DNA from 3 places in the Rhodococcus sp. IEGM 1330 genome. Region 1 is predicted to be linked to each of the others. Evidence: predicted binding sites of a transcription regulator. Region 1 holds the regulator's gene; each other region holds the start of a gene.
The links. Region 1 encodes LexA, which represses DNA repair genes until DNA is damaged. Its sites were predicted from a motif close to CGAACANNTGTTCG; they were not measured.
Positions count from the first base shown of each region.

Region 2: a site for LexA is predicted at 3,326-3,339, ahead of R4P57_RS25430 (HNH endonuclease signature motif containing protein). Genes of this name have one in related genera too.
Region 3: a site for LexA is predicted at 2,817-2,830, ahead of R4P57_RS06760 (HNH endonuclease signature motif containing protein). Genes of this name have one in related genera too.

Region 1 covers NZ_JAWLSB010000001.1:930,112-935,583, forward strand. Annotated here, with positions in the region: gene R4P57_RS04300 (uracil-xanthine permease family protein) at 1-991, shown strand, start outside; gene R4P57_RS04305 (acyl-CoA dehydrogenase family protein) at 1,141-2,283, shown strand; gene lexA (transcriptional repressor LexA) at 2,360-3,043, opposite strand; gene R4P57_RS04315 (hypothetical protein) at 3,426-3,836, shown strand; gene nrdR (transcriptional regulator NrdR) at 3,937-4,401, shown strand; gene hrpA (ATP-dependent RNA helicase HrpA) at 4,414-5,472, opposite strand, start outside.
Region 2 covers NZ_JAWLSB010000015.1:69,551-75,022, reverse strand. Annotated here, with positions in the region: gene R4P57_RS25455 (MSMEG_0567/sll0787 family protein) at 1-233, opposite strand, end outside; gene R4P57_RS25450 (MSMEG_0568 family radical SAM protein) at 235-1,290, opposite strand; gene R4P57_RS25445 (MSMEG_0572/Sll0783 family nitrogen starvation response protein) at 1,300-1,824, opposite strand; gene R4P57_RS25440 (hypothetical protein) at 2,097-2,477, shown strand; gene R4P57_RS25435 (hypothetical protein) at 2,470-2,874, shown strand; gene R4P57_RS25430 (HNH endonuclease signature motif containing protein) at 3,354-4,775, shown strand; gene R4P57_RS25425 (SRPBCC family protein) at 4,861-5,289, opposite strand; gene R4P57_RS25420 (ATP-dependent DNA ligase) at 5,349-5,472, shown strand, end outside.
Region 3 covers NZ_JAWLSB010000002.1:376,140-381,611, forward strand. Annotated here, with positions in the region: gene R4P57_RS06745 (HAMP domain-containing sensor histidine kinase) at 1-27, opposite strand, end outside; gene R4P57_RS06750 (response regulator transcription factor) at 24-707, opposite strand; gene R4P57_RS06755 (hypothetical protein) at 835-1,422, shown strand; gene R4P57_RS06760 (HNH endonuclease signature motif containing protein) at 1,483-2,802, opposite strand; gene R4P57_RS06765 (DinB family protein) at 2,955-3,530, opposite strand; gene R4P57_RS06770 (CPBP family intramembrane glutamic endopeptidase) at 3,536-4,279, opposite strand; gene R4P57_RS06775 (YhgE/Pip domain-containing protein) at 4,299-5,472, opposite strand, start outside.

The DNA of each region.
Region 1 (5,472 bases):
CGGTGCCACCCAGGCGAACGGCCCGGCCGCGCAGCTCGGCGCCGTTCTGTGCGTCGGACTCGTACTCGCGGCCATCGGGGTCGTGGTCAAGATCGCCGGTCGGCGCGTGCTCGACGCCGCCATGCCGCCCGTGGTCACCGGTGCCGTGGTCGTGTTGATCGGGTTGAATCTGGCCCCGGCCGCGACGACGTCGTTCGAGGCGCAGCCCCTCATCGCCGCCGTCACGCTTGTCGCCATTCTGTTGGCCACGGCCATCGGACCGGGACTGCTCGGGCGACTCGGAATTCTGGTCGGTGTCGTCGTCGGTTGGGTGTTCGCCGCGGTCACCGGTGGAATCGCGCAGCCACGCCTCGACGCTCTGAGTGCGGCGAGCTGGATCGGCCTGCCGGAGTTCCGTGGACCGTCGTTCGAGCTGTCGGTGATCCTGGTGGCGCTGCCGGTGGTGATCGTCCTCGTCGCCGAGAACGTCGGACACGTCAAGGCCGTCGCTGCGATGACCGGCAAGAACCTCGACGACGTGGCAGGCGACGCGCTGATCGCCGACGGGTTGGCGACCACCCTGGCCGGAGCCGCTGGTGGCTCGGGCACCACCACGTACGCCGAGAACATCGGGGTCATGGCCGCCACCCGCGTCTATTCGACGGCCGCGTACTGGGTCGCGGCCGTCACCGCGATAGTGCTGGCGTTCTCGCCCAAGTTCGGTGCCCTGATCTTCACCGTGCCCGACGGCGTCATCGGGGGAGCGACCCTGGTTCTGTACGGACTCATCGGGCTACTGGGCGTTCGCATCTGGACCGACGCGAAGGTCGACTTCACCGATCCGGTCAATCTCATGGTCGTCGCTGCGGCGCTCGTCGCCGGAATCGGTGACCTGACACTGGCTGTCGGATCGGTCGAGCTCGGCGGTATCGCGTGGGGTTCCGTCGGCATCCTTGTCGGCTACCCGATCGTCTCGGCGCTCGCGAGGAGTACAGGCAAACGAGGTCGCTAGCGGGGTCGGTCACGGATCGCGCACGTTTTGGTCATCGACCTCCGCTGTACCCCGAACGTACTGTTGGAACGTGACGTCAGTCGTACCGACGACCGCGAATGACACCGTTCACAGGTCGACGTCGGTATGCACCGAACAAGGAGACATTCGTGGAACGCACACTTTTCGAGCCCGAGCACGAGCTGTTCCGGGAGTCGTACCGGAAGTTTCTCGAACAGCACGTAGCCCCCAATCATGCGAAGTGGGAAGAGCAGAACATCGTCGACCGCGGCGTCTGGGTCGAGGCCGGTAAGCAGGGCTTCCTCGGAACGGCTGCGCCCGAGGAATTCGGCGGCGGCGGAGTCAAGGACTTCCGCTACAACGCCATCGTCACCGAGGAAACCACCCGCGGTGGATACAGCGGTATCGGCTTCACCCTGCACAACGACGTCGTCGCGCCGTATCTGATCGATCTTGCGAATGACGAGCAGAAGCAGCGCTGGCTCCCCGGATTCTGCTCCGGCGAACTGATCACCGCGATCGCGATGACCGAGCCGGGCACCGGAAGCGACCTGCAGGGCATCAAGACCAAGGCCGTACGCGACGGCGACGACTGGGTGCTCAACGGCTCGAAGACATTCATCACCAACGGAATCAACGCCGATTTGATCATCGTCGTGGCGTGCACCGATCCCGAGAAGGGCGCACAGGGCTTCAGCCTGCTGGTCGTCGAACGCGACATGCCCGGATTCGAGCGAGGCCGCAACCTCGACAAGATCGGCATGAAGGCCCAGGACACCGCCGAACTCAGCTTCACCGATGTTCGCGTGCCCGCTGCCAACCTGCTCGGCGACGAGGGCATGGGCTTCATCTACCTGATGCAGAATCTGCCTCAGGAGCGGCTCTCCATCGCCGTCGTCGCCGCAGCGGCGATGGAATCGGCACTGGACATGACCATCCAGTACTGCCGCGACCGCAAGGCCTTCGGAAAGTCGATCGGCAAGTTCCAGAACACCCGATTCGTGTTGGCGGAGTTGGCCACCGAAACCACCGCCACCCGAATCATGGTGGACAAGTTCATCGAACTGCTCAACGCAGACAAGTTGACCGTCCAAGAAGCCGCGATGGCGAAGTGGTGGACCACCGAGAATCAGGTGAAACTGATCGACCGGTGCCTGCAGCTGCACGGTGGCTACGGCTACATGAAGGAATACCCGATCGCCAAGGCGTACATGGACTCTCGTGTGCAGACCATCTACGGCGGCACCACCGAAATCATGAAGGAGATCATCGGCCGCGGATTGAATCTGTGATCCGCTGATCCGAAGAACGCAGAGGGCCGCAGCACTATGTGCTGCGGCCCTTCGCGTGTCACTTCGGTGTCGATTTCTACAGCTTGCGCATCACGGTGACGACCTTGCCGAGGATCGCGGCGTTGTTGCCCGGAATCGGCTCGAAGAGCGGGTTGTGCGGCAGCAGCCACACCTCGCCCTTGGACCGCTTGAACGTCTTGACGGTGGCCTCGCCGTCGATCATGGCAGCGACGATGTCGCCGTTGTCGGCCACGGACTGCTGACGAACAACCACCCAGTCGCCGTCGCAGATCGCCGCGTCGATCATCGACTCGCCGACCACCTTGAGCAGAAACAGAGAACCCTGACCCACCAGCTCGCGGGGGAGCGGAAACACGTCCTCGACGGCCTCTTCGGCCAGAATCGGACCGCCGGCGGCGATCCGGCCCAATACCGGTACGAACGTCGGGGTCGGCAACCGATCCTGTTCCTCGGACGCCGGCGATCCGTCGACGGCGGCGGCAGCCTGATCGGCCTGCACCTCGTCGAGACCGCGGACGTCGACGGCGCGGGGGCGGTTGGCGTCGCGCCGGAGGAAGCCCTTGCGCTCGAGGGTGCGGAGTTGGTGAGCGACGGAGGAGGTCGATGTCAGGCCGACCGCATCACCGATCTCCCGAATGCTCGGTGGGTAACCGCGCTCGGTGACCGAAGCGCGAATGACCTCGAGTACCTTCCGCTGCCGCTCGGTGAGACCCGCACTGATGTCGGTGTCGACCTCCATGGCCTTGGATGTCGGTTCCGCGGCCGGCTTACCCGCTGCGGCCTTCGTTGCGGTGGCCCTGGCTCCGGTCGTCTTGGAACCCGTCGTCGTGGAACGCGTGGTCGACCTCGTCGAGGTCTCGTCCTTCATGCTGTCGGCCTCCTGCTGGTGTCCTGGATCCGGTCTGCGGGGTAGGTCTGCGCGGACTGGAGTTGATGGTGTCGACTCGTGGCGTGTGGTTTCTGACACGAATCTAGCGTGTATCAGCTGTTGAATCAAACATCTGTTCGACTCGTGTCGCGTTTTCTACAGACTTTGTCGGAGGCTCGTGATAGAACTTCGAACAAGCGTCCATCGAACGCCTGATCGAACATTCGATCCAACGAGCGAAGTCGAGGTTCCGATGACCATCATCACCGATCGCCCCACCGCCGCCGGTGTCCGTGCCCGATCCACTGTCGTCGAGCGTCGCCGCCGGGCGCGTCCCGTTCTGCAGAGTCCCATCGGGATGCACGGTGTCACGGCACCCCGTACGCAGAGCGCACCGTGCCTCCCGGTCCTCGATCCGTCGTGGACCGATGTCACCGATCGCGAGGAGGCCGATCGCGAGTTCGACGCGACCTCCGCGCACTTCGCGAGTCAGCCGGTTCGGATGCGATCGCTCGTGCTGACCGTGTTGGCGGTCCTGGTCGTGGCAGGCGGCCTGATCGGCATCGCGAACCTGCGGGCCGTTGCCCCCGATGCAGGCGCGCAGCCGGCCGGTGTGGTCGAAGTGCACGACGGAGCTCTCGTCGAGTACACGCCCGGCAGATGACCACCGGCCCCGTCGGGTTCGAGAAGACTGAGTATCCTCGACAGACTGCCCCGATGTGCGTGCTCGTCGTCGGAGCATCGGCTACGACGGAGGATCCCTTATGCATTGCCCGTTCTGCAGGCATCCCGACTCACGCGTGGTCGACTCGCGTGAGATGGACGAGGGGCAAGCAATCCGGCGGCGTCGATCCTGCCCGGAGTGCGGTCGTCGATTCACGACCGTCGAGGCCGCAGTGCTTGCAGTCGTGAAACGCAGCGGCGTGACCGAGCCGTTCAGCCGCGAGAAAGTCGTCAAGGGAGTCCGACGCGCCTGCCAGGGCAGAGATGTGGACAACGATGCGCTGAACCTGCTGGCACAGCAGGTCGAGGACGCCATCCGTGCAGCGGGATCCGCAGAGATTCCCAGCAACGAAGTGGGGTTGGCCATTCTCGGTCCACTCCGTGATCTGGACGAAGTGGCCTACCTGCGCTTCGCTTCCGTCTACCGCTCGTTCAGCTCGGCCGAGGACTTCGAGAAAGAAATCCACGAACTGCGCAAGCACCGCGAGTCCGCCGACATCGACTGACAGTCCTGCCCGTCAGCGACTCTGGTCCGAGATCGCCTTCTCGATGCGCTTCTCCGAGACCGGATACGCCGTACGAATCCCCTGGGCGAACAATCCCACGCGCAACTCCTCGATCATCCAGAACAGTTCCTGTACCCCGGAACTGTTCTTTCTGCTTTCCGGAAGCGAATCCAACAGTCGCCCGTACGACGCGTACACCCGATCGAGTACATCCATCGCCGCCGCGTCACGGCCCGCGCTGCTCGGCAGGGTCGCCAACCGCTTCGTCGCAGCCGCGATATAGCGCGGAAGGTCTGCCAATCTGCGAGAACCGAACTCGGTGACGAACCCGCGAAAGATCAAGCCGTCGAGCTGTTCCCGAACATCATCTGCCGGCTCGCCCGAGGAGGATTGAAGTTGCGCGGACAATGCCAGGGCAGCGGTCAGCACAGGGCGAACCAGGGCGAGCACCGCGGAGGTACGCTGTGGAACCTCCGCGTCGACGAGCGCCCGGAGCTTGTCGAAAGCCTCGGGATCTCGTACCGGTCCACCGTGCGCATCCATCGCTTCCTCGACCGCGAGAGCCCGGCATTCTTCGAGGAGTGCATCGACTCCGCCGTACGGATTCTGGCCGAGGGCAAGGCGTTCGGCGGTCGGCAGTCCGGCCAGCAGTGCCTTGGCTCCCTTCGGGGCCGTCGACAGCAGTAGAGCTCTGGTTCCCGACCGCATCGCGGCCCGCGCCTGCGCGGGCGTGCTGAGAACTCGCACCGCTACGCCCTGTCCTTCGGGCACCAACGCCGGGTAGCCGGTGACCTTCTGTCCGGCCACCTCTCTGGTGACCGTCGACTCCAACCGACCGAGCGTGCCCGAAGTCCAGGCCAGCGAGGGCGCGCGTTCCGCATCACCCACCGCGCTCGCCACCTGACGACCGACTTCCCCGGATAGGTTCGTGCGCAGAACAGTCAGATCCTTGTTGCTGCCCAACACCTTTCCGGACGGATCGACGGCCGCGAACGTCATCTTCAGGTGATCGGGCAGTGCCGCAACATCGAAGTCCTTCGCCGTGATGTGGCACTGCGCAGCCCGTGACAG
Region 2 (5,472 bases), on a different contig from region 1:
CCATCCCGATCGGTGGCGACCAGCACGACTGCCCGCGGATCGTCGTCGACGTCGTCGTGATCGGTGCCGGCGAACAAGCCCTGTTCGGCAACGAAGGTCGCTCTCCGGAGCGCACGATAGGCGTCGAGCTGCGCTGTGCTTCCGCACGGTTGGACGATGAACCGAGGCTCGACGACAGTGGTTGCAGTACCGGACAATCCGGCAAGGTCGCCCGCTTCTACGACACCGAACATGTCAGCCTCCCGCGTTCTGCAGAACGCTGCACGCACCACATGCCGCGCAGCCTGCCTTCTGTTCGGATCCGAGCATCGCCGCGGCCTGGAGTTCCTTGGCGACGCGTCGGGTGACGTTTTCGAGAACGTCTCGGCTGGGGGCCGTCGCTCGGTCGACGTCCACCGCCAACGTTCCGGCGAGCGGACGGAACGGAACGACGAAAGGATAGACGCCCATCTCGATGAGTTCTGCTGCCCCGGCTATCAATTCGTCGGGATCCTCGCCGAGCCCCACCAGGATGTACGTCGAGACCTGGTTGCGTCCGAAGACACGAACCGCTTCTTTCCACGCAGCGCGGTACTCGTCCATCGAGACCGAGGCCTTGCCCGGCATCCACCGGCGTCGAACGTCGTCGTCGAGAGATTCGACGTGGATGCCGATGGATTCGGCTCCGGCGTCGTACAGATCCGTAATCGTCTGCAGGTCGCCAGGGGGTTCGCACTGCACCTGGATCGGCAGCTGCGGAACCACAGCCTTGATGGCTCGCACGCATCGGGCCAAGTGACGGGCACCGCGATCTTTCGCGGCCGAGGTGCCGGTCGTCATGACCATCTGCGTGACGCCGTCGAGCCGTACCGCCGCCTCGGCCACCTCGGCGAGCTGCGCCGGGGTCTTGACGGCGATGGTGTCGCCGGCCTCGAGCGAGGCCTCGATGGAGCAGAAGCGGCAGCGTTGATCGGCGTCGTAGCGGATGCAGGTCTGCACCACGGTGGTCGCGAGAACGCTGGAGCCGTGGAGCTTGGCGATCTTCTCGTAGGCGATACCGTCTGCAGTGAAGAGGTCGTAGAACTTCGGACGGTCGACGGCCTGAACATCGAGACCGATGTCGTTGCCGTCGAACAACACTCGCCCTTCTTCGAGAACGTACGGGCTGAGCGGATTGCGGGGGATGGCTGCGCCGAGGCCATCGATCGTGACATGCCCGTCGTCGCTCGGCCCGGCGCCTGCCGTTCTCGAGACCGGCGTGTATCCTCGGATACCGAGCAACGCCAGATCTACACGCGTACTGACCGACATGGTTCGCTCCTAGACCATGTAGGTCGAGTTGATGATGGCACCCTTGCGTGCGTAGTGAATCAACGCATCCTGCACGTCCAGGGGGTGTGCCGGGATGACGCCCTCGATGAGGTCCTCTTCGCGGCCACCGTGCAATGCGAGCCCGAAGCGGCAACAGAACACGGTGCCACCCTCGGCGATGAACGTCGCGAGCGAATCGTTGATGTTCTGCTCGCCCGGGAAGCCGGAGTCGCCGGTCGTCGGAAAGCCCCGAGTAGCAAGGCAATTGATAGCGCCGGGACCGTAGAAGTACATGGCCGACTCGAAACCCTTGCGCAGAGCGCGCGTTGCCTGGAGCACAGCGACGAAGGAGACCGACGACTCGTGGGCGATGCCGTGCACCAGCGTGAAGTAGCTCTCGCCGTTCTCGGCCTTGTAGTCGGGGAAGATCTTGGTGGAGCCGTAGATGTTGCTGCCCTTGGGAAGTGACGGGTGCGGGATCTCTTCGAGGGACTTCTTGATGTTCTCGGCGATGGACTGGTCGAGGTCTGACACGGGTGTCTCCTGAGGTTCGCAGAGCTGGCTGAATGCAGTGGGCAACTACTCGAGATGCGGTGGACACCGATGGCCACCTGAGGAAGAGAGGTCATGTCCGGCGAGAGAGCAGATCCTCTGCGGCCATAGGACAAGTACAAGCCCCATCCATTTCCGATTGGTCACACCCGGAACAACGCCGTGTTTCGAGGGCCTCACAGTGTTGACGTGGCGTTACGCGGATAGTGTGGAGGCCGCACCACCCATCCACCACGAACCTGACGAGGAACTCGATGATCGGCGCCGTCACCGGCTTGTTGTATGCGTTGTCCCTGGTCGTAGGCGTCTGGGTACTCGCGAAGCTCGTCATGAACCGACCGGTTCTGCTGAAGAACAAGTCCGATCGAGCACTGTTCTGGACCATCGCCGCCACCGAGGCCGTCGTTGCGCTGCAGACCGTCATCGGGTTCGTCATGATGTTCACCTCGGATCGCGAGATACACCGGCTGACATTCGGGTCCTACCTCGTCGGACTGCTGTTCCTGCTCCCCCTCGGCACGTGGTGGTCCCTGGGCGACCGCTCCCGCGGCGGCACAGCAGTGCTCCTCGTTGCCGTCCTCACCCTCGCGGCCATGGTGCTGCGCCTGAGTCAGATTTGGGCCGGATATGCCTGACAACCTCCAGCAAGCGACGCGCACCGGATTCGGGCGCTTCCTCATCGCCGTCTACGCCGTGTTCGCCGTCGCCGCGACCTCACGCTCGATCGTGCAGCTCACCACACGATTCGACGACGCACCGGTGGCGTATCTGCTGTCGGCTTTCGCGGCGGTGGTCTACATCATCGCCACGGTAGGACTGGCCCGAGCAACCGAAGCATCGCGACGAGTGGTGACGGTCTCCTGCATCATCGAACTCGTCGGGGTGATCGGCATCGGCACCCTCAGCTACATCCAGCCCCAGGACTTCCCGGAGCCAACGGTGTGGTCGCACTTCGGATCCGGATACGTCTTCATCCCGGTGATACTCCCCATCGCGGGACTGTGGTGGTTGCGAAAGACTCGACAGCGGTAGGGGTCTGTTCTGATTTAGCCCTATTGGCTGAAGTTTCGACGCGCCACGGTTTCGCTCTCCGCTCAGGACTTGCACGACGATCAGCCTCGCCACCGACGACATCGCGGACACGCGAGGCATAACCGTCACCTTGGGGCATTTCCGTTCGCGCAGCTGACAAACGTGCGGGACGCTCCCCCACCGGCTCGTGGGACGCCCGTGCCGCGAAGTCGGCCGTTCATGACGGCGCAGGAGGCCGGCCGATGCGCTCGAGTTAAGCACCGCTGTTCGTCGACTTCAGGTGGGACGTCGAGATACTTGCCGCGTTGCTCGTGATCGGAACTGGGACCGGGACTGCGGCGACCATCATCCCGAAACGCGCGCAGCCGCTCCTATCACACGCCTCCGACAGGCTTTCTTTGGCGAATAGTTATGCAGCGCAATAGTTTTCGATTTGATCATCATTGCTTATCGAACGCACGTTCGATACACTTCATGGCATGACCGCAGCGATCTGGCAACTGAGCGAGAGCGAACTCCTCGCCGACGCTGCTGCGGTCTCCCACAAAATCCAACTGCTCGAAGCCCGGCGGATCGCCCTCGTCGGCGAGATCGACACCCGCGTCTCCCGCGAAAAACTCGGCTTCCCCGGACCCGCAGGCTGGCTCACCTCCACCACCCTGCTCTCGCCCTCCAAAGCGAACAAGATCGTCGCCCTGGGCCGCGGACTGAAGAACTTCCCCGACATCGCCGACGCCGTCAACACCGGCGTCATGACCATCGACCATGCAGCCTTGATTCTGACCTTCGCCGAAACACCCCCGAAGAACCTGCCGCAAGCCGGGCTGGACATCGCCCGTAAAGCCATGATCACCGCTGCGACCGGACCCCAAGCGCGCACCGGCCGCATCCGCGAAGCGATCACCAAACTCAACGACAGATTCGGCGGCAACAAACCACCTCCAGAGGACACCGACCGCAACGAATTCTTCGCCTCCAAGACCTTGAACGGCCGGTTGGTACTCAAAGGAGACTTCGATGCGATCACCGGAGAAGAACTCCTCACCGCACTCTCACCGCTGACCGAACCCCGACCGGCAGCCGACGGCACCCAAGACGATCGCAGCCCCGCCAGGCGCAGAGCCGACGCCTTCGGGCACATCCTCGACCAATACCTCGCCTCGAGCGACCGGCCCATCGAAGGTGGTGAACGACCCCACCTCAACCTGCACATCAGCCTCCGCGATCTCACCGACCTCCGAGACAGTGCCGACGCCGACGACATCACCGACGACGAAAACTCACGCGTAGCAGCCGAATCCGACACCGACACCGTCGATCCGGTCGACATCAACACCGGACACCCCATCACCCCTGACGCAACAACCGAGCCGGACCACGAAGACGGCAGCGGCAGCGGCACTGGCGGTGAGGGCGGTGCTGCCGCTGATCGCGGCGCGTATCGCGACTTGTTCGGCGACGGCACCACGGTCGGCTGGCTCCCGTGGATGGGACCACTCTCCCGCAACACCTCCCGCCAACTCGCCTGCGATTGTGTCCTCACTGCCATCGTCATGGACGAACACGGCTCCCCGATCAACCTCGCCCGCACCGCACGCACCGTCACCGCCAAACAACGCAAAGCCCTCACCGCCCGCGATCACGGTTGCGCATTCCCCGGCTGCGGGAAACCTGCCGCCTGGACCGAAGGACACCACATCTGGCACTGGGGCGACGGCGGCCCCACCGACATGAACAACCTCGTCCTGCTCTGCGGATTCCACCACCGACTCATGCACCATTCCGACTGGGAAGTGTTCATCGGCACCGATGGCCACCCCTGGTTCATCCCACCGGCAACCGTCGACCCCTACCGACAACCCAGACAATCCCACGCCCGAGCAGGCCCCCACATCGCATAACCATCGAAACCGACACCAGCCCCGCACCGAAACAACGGTGCGGGGCTGGAAGAGGTTGTCGTGCAGCTACTTCAGCGAAGAACTATCACTTCAACGCCGCCAGGTTCGCAACGGATTTCTTGACATCGGTATCGAGAGCGCGCGCCACCACCGATCCCACCGGACCGAACAGCACACCCCCACCGAATTTCGCGTCGAGCGTCAGCTCCGATCCGCCCTCGGCCTCACGCACATGGACGGTCAGCGAGATTCTCACCCCGCCTTTGCCGCGGCCGGACATCTCGATCAGCTTGGGCTCGTCGTATTGCGTGAAGGTCCAGTTGATCGTGTTCTTGAAACCCTTCACCTTCACCAGCGACTCGACTTCGGTGCCCTTGCCGACCTTCTTGGGTGGTGGGCTGCACCACCCACCGTGAATGGTCATCCACTCGTCGAACCGATCGAGCGCGGAAGCCTTGTCCCACGCGCCCTGCGGATTTTCGGGCATCTGCACCGAGACACTGATCGTCGCCATGAGATCGAGCCTGTCACAACTTGCCCGCAGGTTCTGACGTCGGCCACTAACCTGAGACGATGGCCACGCTCGAGATCGAAGGACGGAAGGTCTCCGTCACCAACCTCGACAAAGTGCTGTTCCCCGAAACCGGCACCACCAAGAGCCACATCATCGAGTACTACACCACCATCGCACCTGCGA
Region 3 (5,472 bases), on a different contig from region 1:
CAACGAGGGCGTGGGCGTGCGGTTCACTGCGGTGCCCGCAGGGCGTAGCCGAGGCCACGGACAGTGTGGATCAACCGCGGACCGTGCGCTTCCATCTTGCGACGCAACGCACTGACGTGCACTTCCACCAGATTGCCGTCGTACGCCCCGTAACCCCAGACCGATTCGAGGATAGATGTTTTCGAGACAGTGCGACCGCGCTGCGCGACGAGGAAGGTTGCCAACCGAAGTTCGGTCGCGGTCAGGTCGAGGACGTGGCCTGCGCGAGTGACGACCCCCGCGGACTCGTCCACCAGCAGATCGCCCACTTGAATTGCGTCCGAGGATCTCCCGCGTCTACGCAGCACCGATTTCGCTCGTGCTACCACCTCGTCGAGCTGAAACGGCTTGACCACGTAGTCGTCTGCGCCGTCGCTCAGACCGCGCAGTCGGTCTTCCAACCGGTCCTTCGCGGTGACCATGATGATTCCTGCATCGCTGCTCTGGCGGACGACGTCGATCAGCGCGAACCCGTCCCGCGCGCCGGGCAGCATGACGTCGAGAATCACGACATCCGGGCGAAAGCCTGCCATCGTGGTCTCGAAGTCGTCGCCGTCGGGCAAGGACGCGGCGGTGAATCCCGCGTCCTCGAATGCGGCCACCAACGCTTCTCGGATGGGCAGCGAGTCCTCCACCACCATCACCCGGGGAGCGGAACTGTATGTCATGCCTCGATTGTCACCCACCAGCTGAAGTGATCCTGAAGATGCGTCCAGCTTCAGGGTGACTTCAGCTGGCGGCGGCAGGGTCGGTGACAGACCGAAACGAACGAGACAGTCCGACCAAGGAGTGAACGTGAACGATCAGACACAGCCGATCCCCGCCGCATCGAACCCGGAGCCAGTCCCCGGCAACGAGGTTCGAGAGACCAGGCCGAAGCGGTGGAAGGGACGGGTGCCGATTGTGGCGACGGCGGCAGCGGGACTCGCTGTCGGTGCGCTGGTTGCGTCGGCAGTCTTCGCTGCCACGGGACCGGACGTCTCGCCCGGAGTGTCCACGGTGGCGTCGTCTTCGACACTGGGGCAGCGAACCGACGGTGGTGGCGGGTCGGATGCACCCAGTACACCGGGAGCCCCGGAGTCCACCGACGGTTCGACGGCCCCCGCACCGGCCGATGGTGCAACACCGCCGGCCCCGGGTGACGGCGCAACTCCGCCTGCTCCGCCCGCGGGTGGTCCGGGCAAGGGTGGCCCAGCTGAGGAAGGTCCGGGTAAGGGTGGACCGGGCCCGGAGGGTGCTGTGTGTGCACCGGAAGACGGTGCGACGCCGCCTGCTCCGCCGACTCCGGGTGCTGAGGGTGACGGTGCGACACCGCCCGCTCCTCCGGCTCCGGCTGACGGTTCAACTCCTCCCGCACCACCCGCAGCTCCGTCGGGTTCCTGAACCAACCTCTTCCAGCCCCGCACCGTGTTCTCGGTGCGGGGCTGGAGTCTTTCTTGGGGCTCAGGCGATGTGGGGGCCTGCTCGGGCGTGGGATGGTCTGGGTTGTCGGTACGGGTCGACGGTGGCCGGTGGGACGAACCAGGGGTGGCCATCGGTGGCGATGAACACTTCCCAGTCGGAGTGGTGCATAAGTCGGTGGTGGAATCCGCAGAGCAGAACGAGGTTGTTCATGTCGGTGGGGCCGCCGTCTGCCCAGTGCCAGATGTGGTGCGCTTCGGTCCAGGATGCGGGTTTCCCGCAGCCGGGGAACGCGCAGCCGTGATCGCGGGCGGTGAGGGCTTTGCGTTGTTTGGCGGTGACGGTGCGTGCGGTGCGGGCGAGGTTGATCGGGGAACCGTGTTCGTCCATGACGATGGCGGTGAGGACACAATCACACGCCAACTGCCGAGAAGTGTTGCGGGAGAGTGGTCCCATCCAGGGGAGCCAGCCGACGGTGGTGCCGTCGCCGAACAGGTCCCTGTATGCGCCGCGATCCGTGGAGGGGTGGTTGTCATCATCGGATTCGTCTGCAGTGCGAGTGTTCTCGTCGTCGGTGATGTCGTCGGCGTCGGCACTGTCTCGGAGGTCGGTGAGATCGCGCAGGGTGATGTGCAGGTTCAGGTGGGGGCGTTCACCGCCTTCGATGGGGCGATTGCTGGAGGCGAGGTATTGGTCGAGGATGTGTCCGAAGGCGTCGGCTCGGCGCCTGGCGGGACTCCGGTCGTCTTCGGTGCCGTCGGCGGCGGGTCGGGGTTCGGTCAGGGGTGAGAGTGCGGTGAGGAGTTTTTCTCCGGTGATCGCATCGAAGTCTCCTTTGAGTACCAGCCGCCCGTTCAAGGTCTTGGAGGCGAAGAGTTCGTTGCGGTCGGTGTCCTCTGGAGGTGGTTTGTTGCCGCCGAAGCTGTCTTCAAGTTTGGTGATCGCTTCGCGGATGCGGCCGGTACGCGCTTGGGGTCCGGTCGCAGCGGTGATCATGGCTTTACGGGCGATGTCTTGTCCGGCTTGGGGGAGGTTTTTCGGGGGTGTTTCGGCGAAGGTGAGGATCAGGGCGGCGTGGTCGATGGTCATGACGCCTGTGTTGACGGCGTCGGCGATGTCGGGGAAGTTCTTCATGCCGCGGCCCAGGGCGACGATCTTGTTCGCTGTGCTGGGAGAGAGCAGGGTGGTGGAGGTGAGCCAGCCGGCGGGTCCGGGGAAGCCGAGTTTTTCGCGGGAGACGCGGGTGTCGATCTCGCCGACGAGGGCGATCCGTCGGGCTTCGAGCAGTTGGATTTTGTGGGAGACCGCGGCAGCGTCGGCGAGGAGTTCGCTGTCGCTCAGTTGCCAGATCGCTGCGGTCATGGAAGCAAGTGTATCGAACGCACATTCGACTGGCAACCTTAGTGCAATCGAAAACTATTGCCCTGCATAACTATTCGCTATCCAGAACCTGTCGGTGGGGTGTGGTAGGGGTCGGTGGCACCTGACGTCAGGGGATGAGATCAATCATGAGGTCAATCAGATTCTCTGGCAACCGTTTCCAACTCGGCTCGATATGCGGCCCACCATGCTGCGTCGCCGTCGGCCATATTTTCGTTGCCCAATCGGAGTCCGACAGAGTCGTCGAGGAGCTCGCGCACGATGTCCGCATGCCCGGCATGGCGGTTGGTTTCGGCGACGAGGTGCACGAGCACGCGGTGCAGAGTTACTTCCTGCTTCTCGACGGGCCAGTGCAGGACGCGTCCGGCAGTGTCGAGGTCGTTCGATTCGATGGTCTTGTCGGAGTGCAACCAGGCCTCGCGGTACAGGTCGACGATGAACTCGGAGGATTCGTCGGCAGCGGCCCACATATCCGAATTCAGTTGCGCCTCGGCTGATTCGGTGAGTGCGGCAAATCGCGCCGGGAATTCTCGGCCGAAGGTGAGGCCGAAATAGCCGTATTCGACGATCGCCAGGTGCTTGATCAGCCCCAGGAGATTCGTTCCGGTCGGCGTCATCGGCCGTCGTTTTTGGTACTCGGTGAGGCCGTCGAGCTTCCACAGCATGTTCTCGCGTGCGATCCGCAGGTACTGGTGCAGCTCGTCTTTCATATCTTTCAGCTCACCGACGCGTGCCAGACCAGCGCGGCAGCCAGCGCGCCGAGTCCATTCAACGACCAGTGCAGGGCGATGGGCGCGATCAAACTTCCGCTACGGCTGCGCAGCCACGTGAACACCACGCCCGCCGCCGCAGTCGCCACCACGGCGAGCGCGATGCCGACGATCTGCCCGAACAGCCCGCCGCCGAGAAATCCGCTCAGCCCCACGTTGCCCGCCGTCAGTCCCAGCGAGGACGCGATGTGCCACAGACCGAACAACAGAGACCCTGCAGCGAACACCCCCCGAGCTCCGTAAATGCGACCCAGCGTGCCGTGCAGCACCCCGCGGAACGCGAGTTCTTCCGGGATGACGGTCTGCAGCGGAATGACGATCATCGATGCGACGATGGCTGCGGAGACGGTTGCGTATCTATCGGCCATGAAGAAGGGCCGAGTGAGTGGCAGCAACGCACCGATCGCGACGACGGTGAGGACGACCCCGACGGCTCCGAGTGCGTACAGAGATCCGGTCTTCCACTGCTTCGGAGACAGTCCCAGTTCGGCCCACCCCAGACCGCGACGGTTCGCCAGGACGACCAGCAGAACAGCGGCGATCGGAACCGTCGCGATACTGGCCCACACCGTGGTGAAGTGCGCGATGAGGTTGGTGCCCACGAGCACGAGGACGACGATGGCGACGTCGAGGTAAGCGTGGAAGGCGCGTCGGGGTGCCACGCTCCCGGCTGGATTCACAGCAAGCATTGGATCGAGTGTACTGGCGTCAGCTGTGAGCGCGGGATGAATCGAGGCCTCGGTCGAGGCCTTTGCCGTCGTAGATGCGCGTGAACACCACGCCGAACACGAGCCCGATGAGCAAGCCGAGAGACGTCATGCCCACCGAGTGCAGCAGGCCTGCGTCGAGTGAGGCGTTGAAGTACAGGATCGAGCGGGTGCCGAGGAAGATCTGGTGCATCGGCTCGAACTGCGCGAGCCAGGTGAAGAGCCGCGGGCTGGCTTCGAGGGGAATGGTGCCGCCCGACGACGGCAACGCCAGGATGACGAACACGATCAGATTGATCAGCAATCCTGCTGTGCCGAACGCCGACATCACCGCCAATGCCGTGATGCCGACCGCGGTGATCGCGAACGCGCCGTACATCCATAGGGTCCAGGCGTGGGTGATCGGCATACCGAGCAGATGGCTGATCAGCAGATAGAGGGCAGACACCAGCATGGCCAGGACGATCATCACGAGCCATTTCACGAGCAGCGTCTGGAAGCGGTTGATCAGGGTCGGTCCGCGATGGATGTACTTGGGGCCGATCTCTGTGGGCGTGAATCCGAGTAGGCCGTCGACGAGTGCGCTGACGATGGTCGCACCGGTGAAGCCCGCCAGGACGAGCAGGAGCGCGTAATAGAAGGCGGACAGGCCACCGCCGGTGCCGTCGGGCAGAGGATCGTATTGGGCGACGATCACATCGATCGGCTGCGCGAGGGTGAGTGCACTTGCACCGGCGAGCTGAGTTTCGCCGAGCTGCTGGCGCACCTGTTCGGAGATCTGCTGTCCCACAGTCTGATTGACCGATTCGAAGGCCGGTGTCGCCACCCCGGTCACGAGCGACATCCCGAAACTGCCGGCACGTGGGTTGGTGTAGACCGTGATGATCGGCTTCTCGACGTCCCCGGGAATCACGCTCGCCTGGGCGAGAATTCCCATCCTCTTGGTGAAATCGGTGGGGATGACGATGGAACCGTAGGCCTCGGCCGTCGACAGCAGCGATTGCGCCTGCGCCGGACCGACTTCCCGGAAATCGACCTTCTCCGAATCGACGTTCTGCAGCAGACCCGCGACGATGTCGTTGCCGATGTTGCGCTGCTCGCCCGCAAGCGTGTCGCCCTCGTCCTGGTTGACGATCGCGATGGGTAGGTCGTGCAGATTGCCCCTTGGGTCGAGC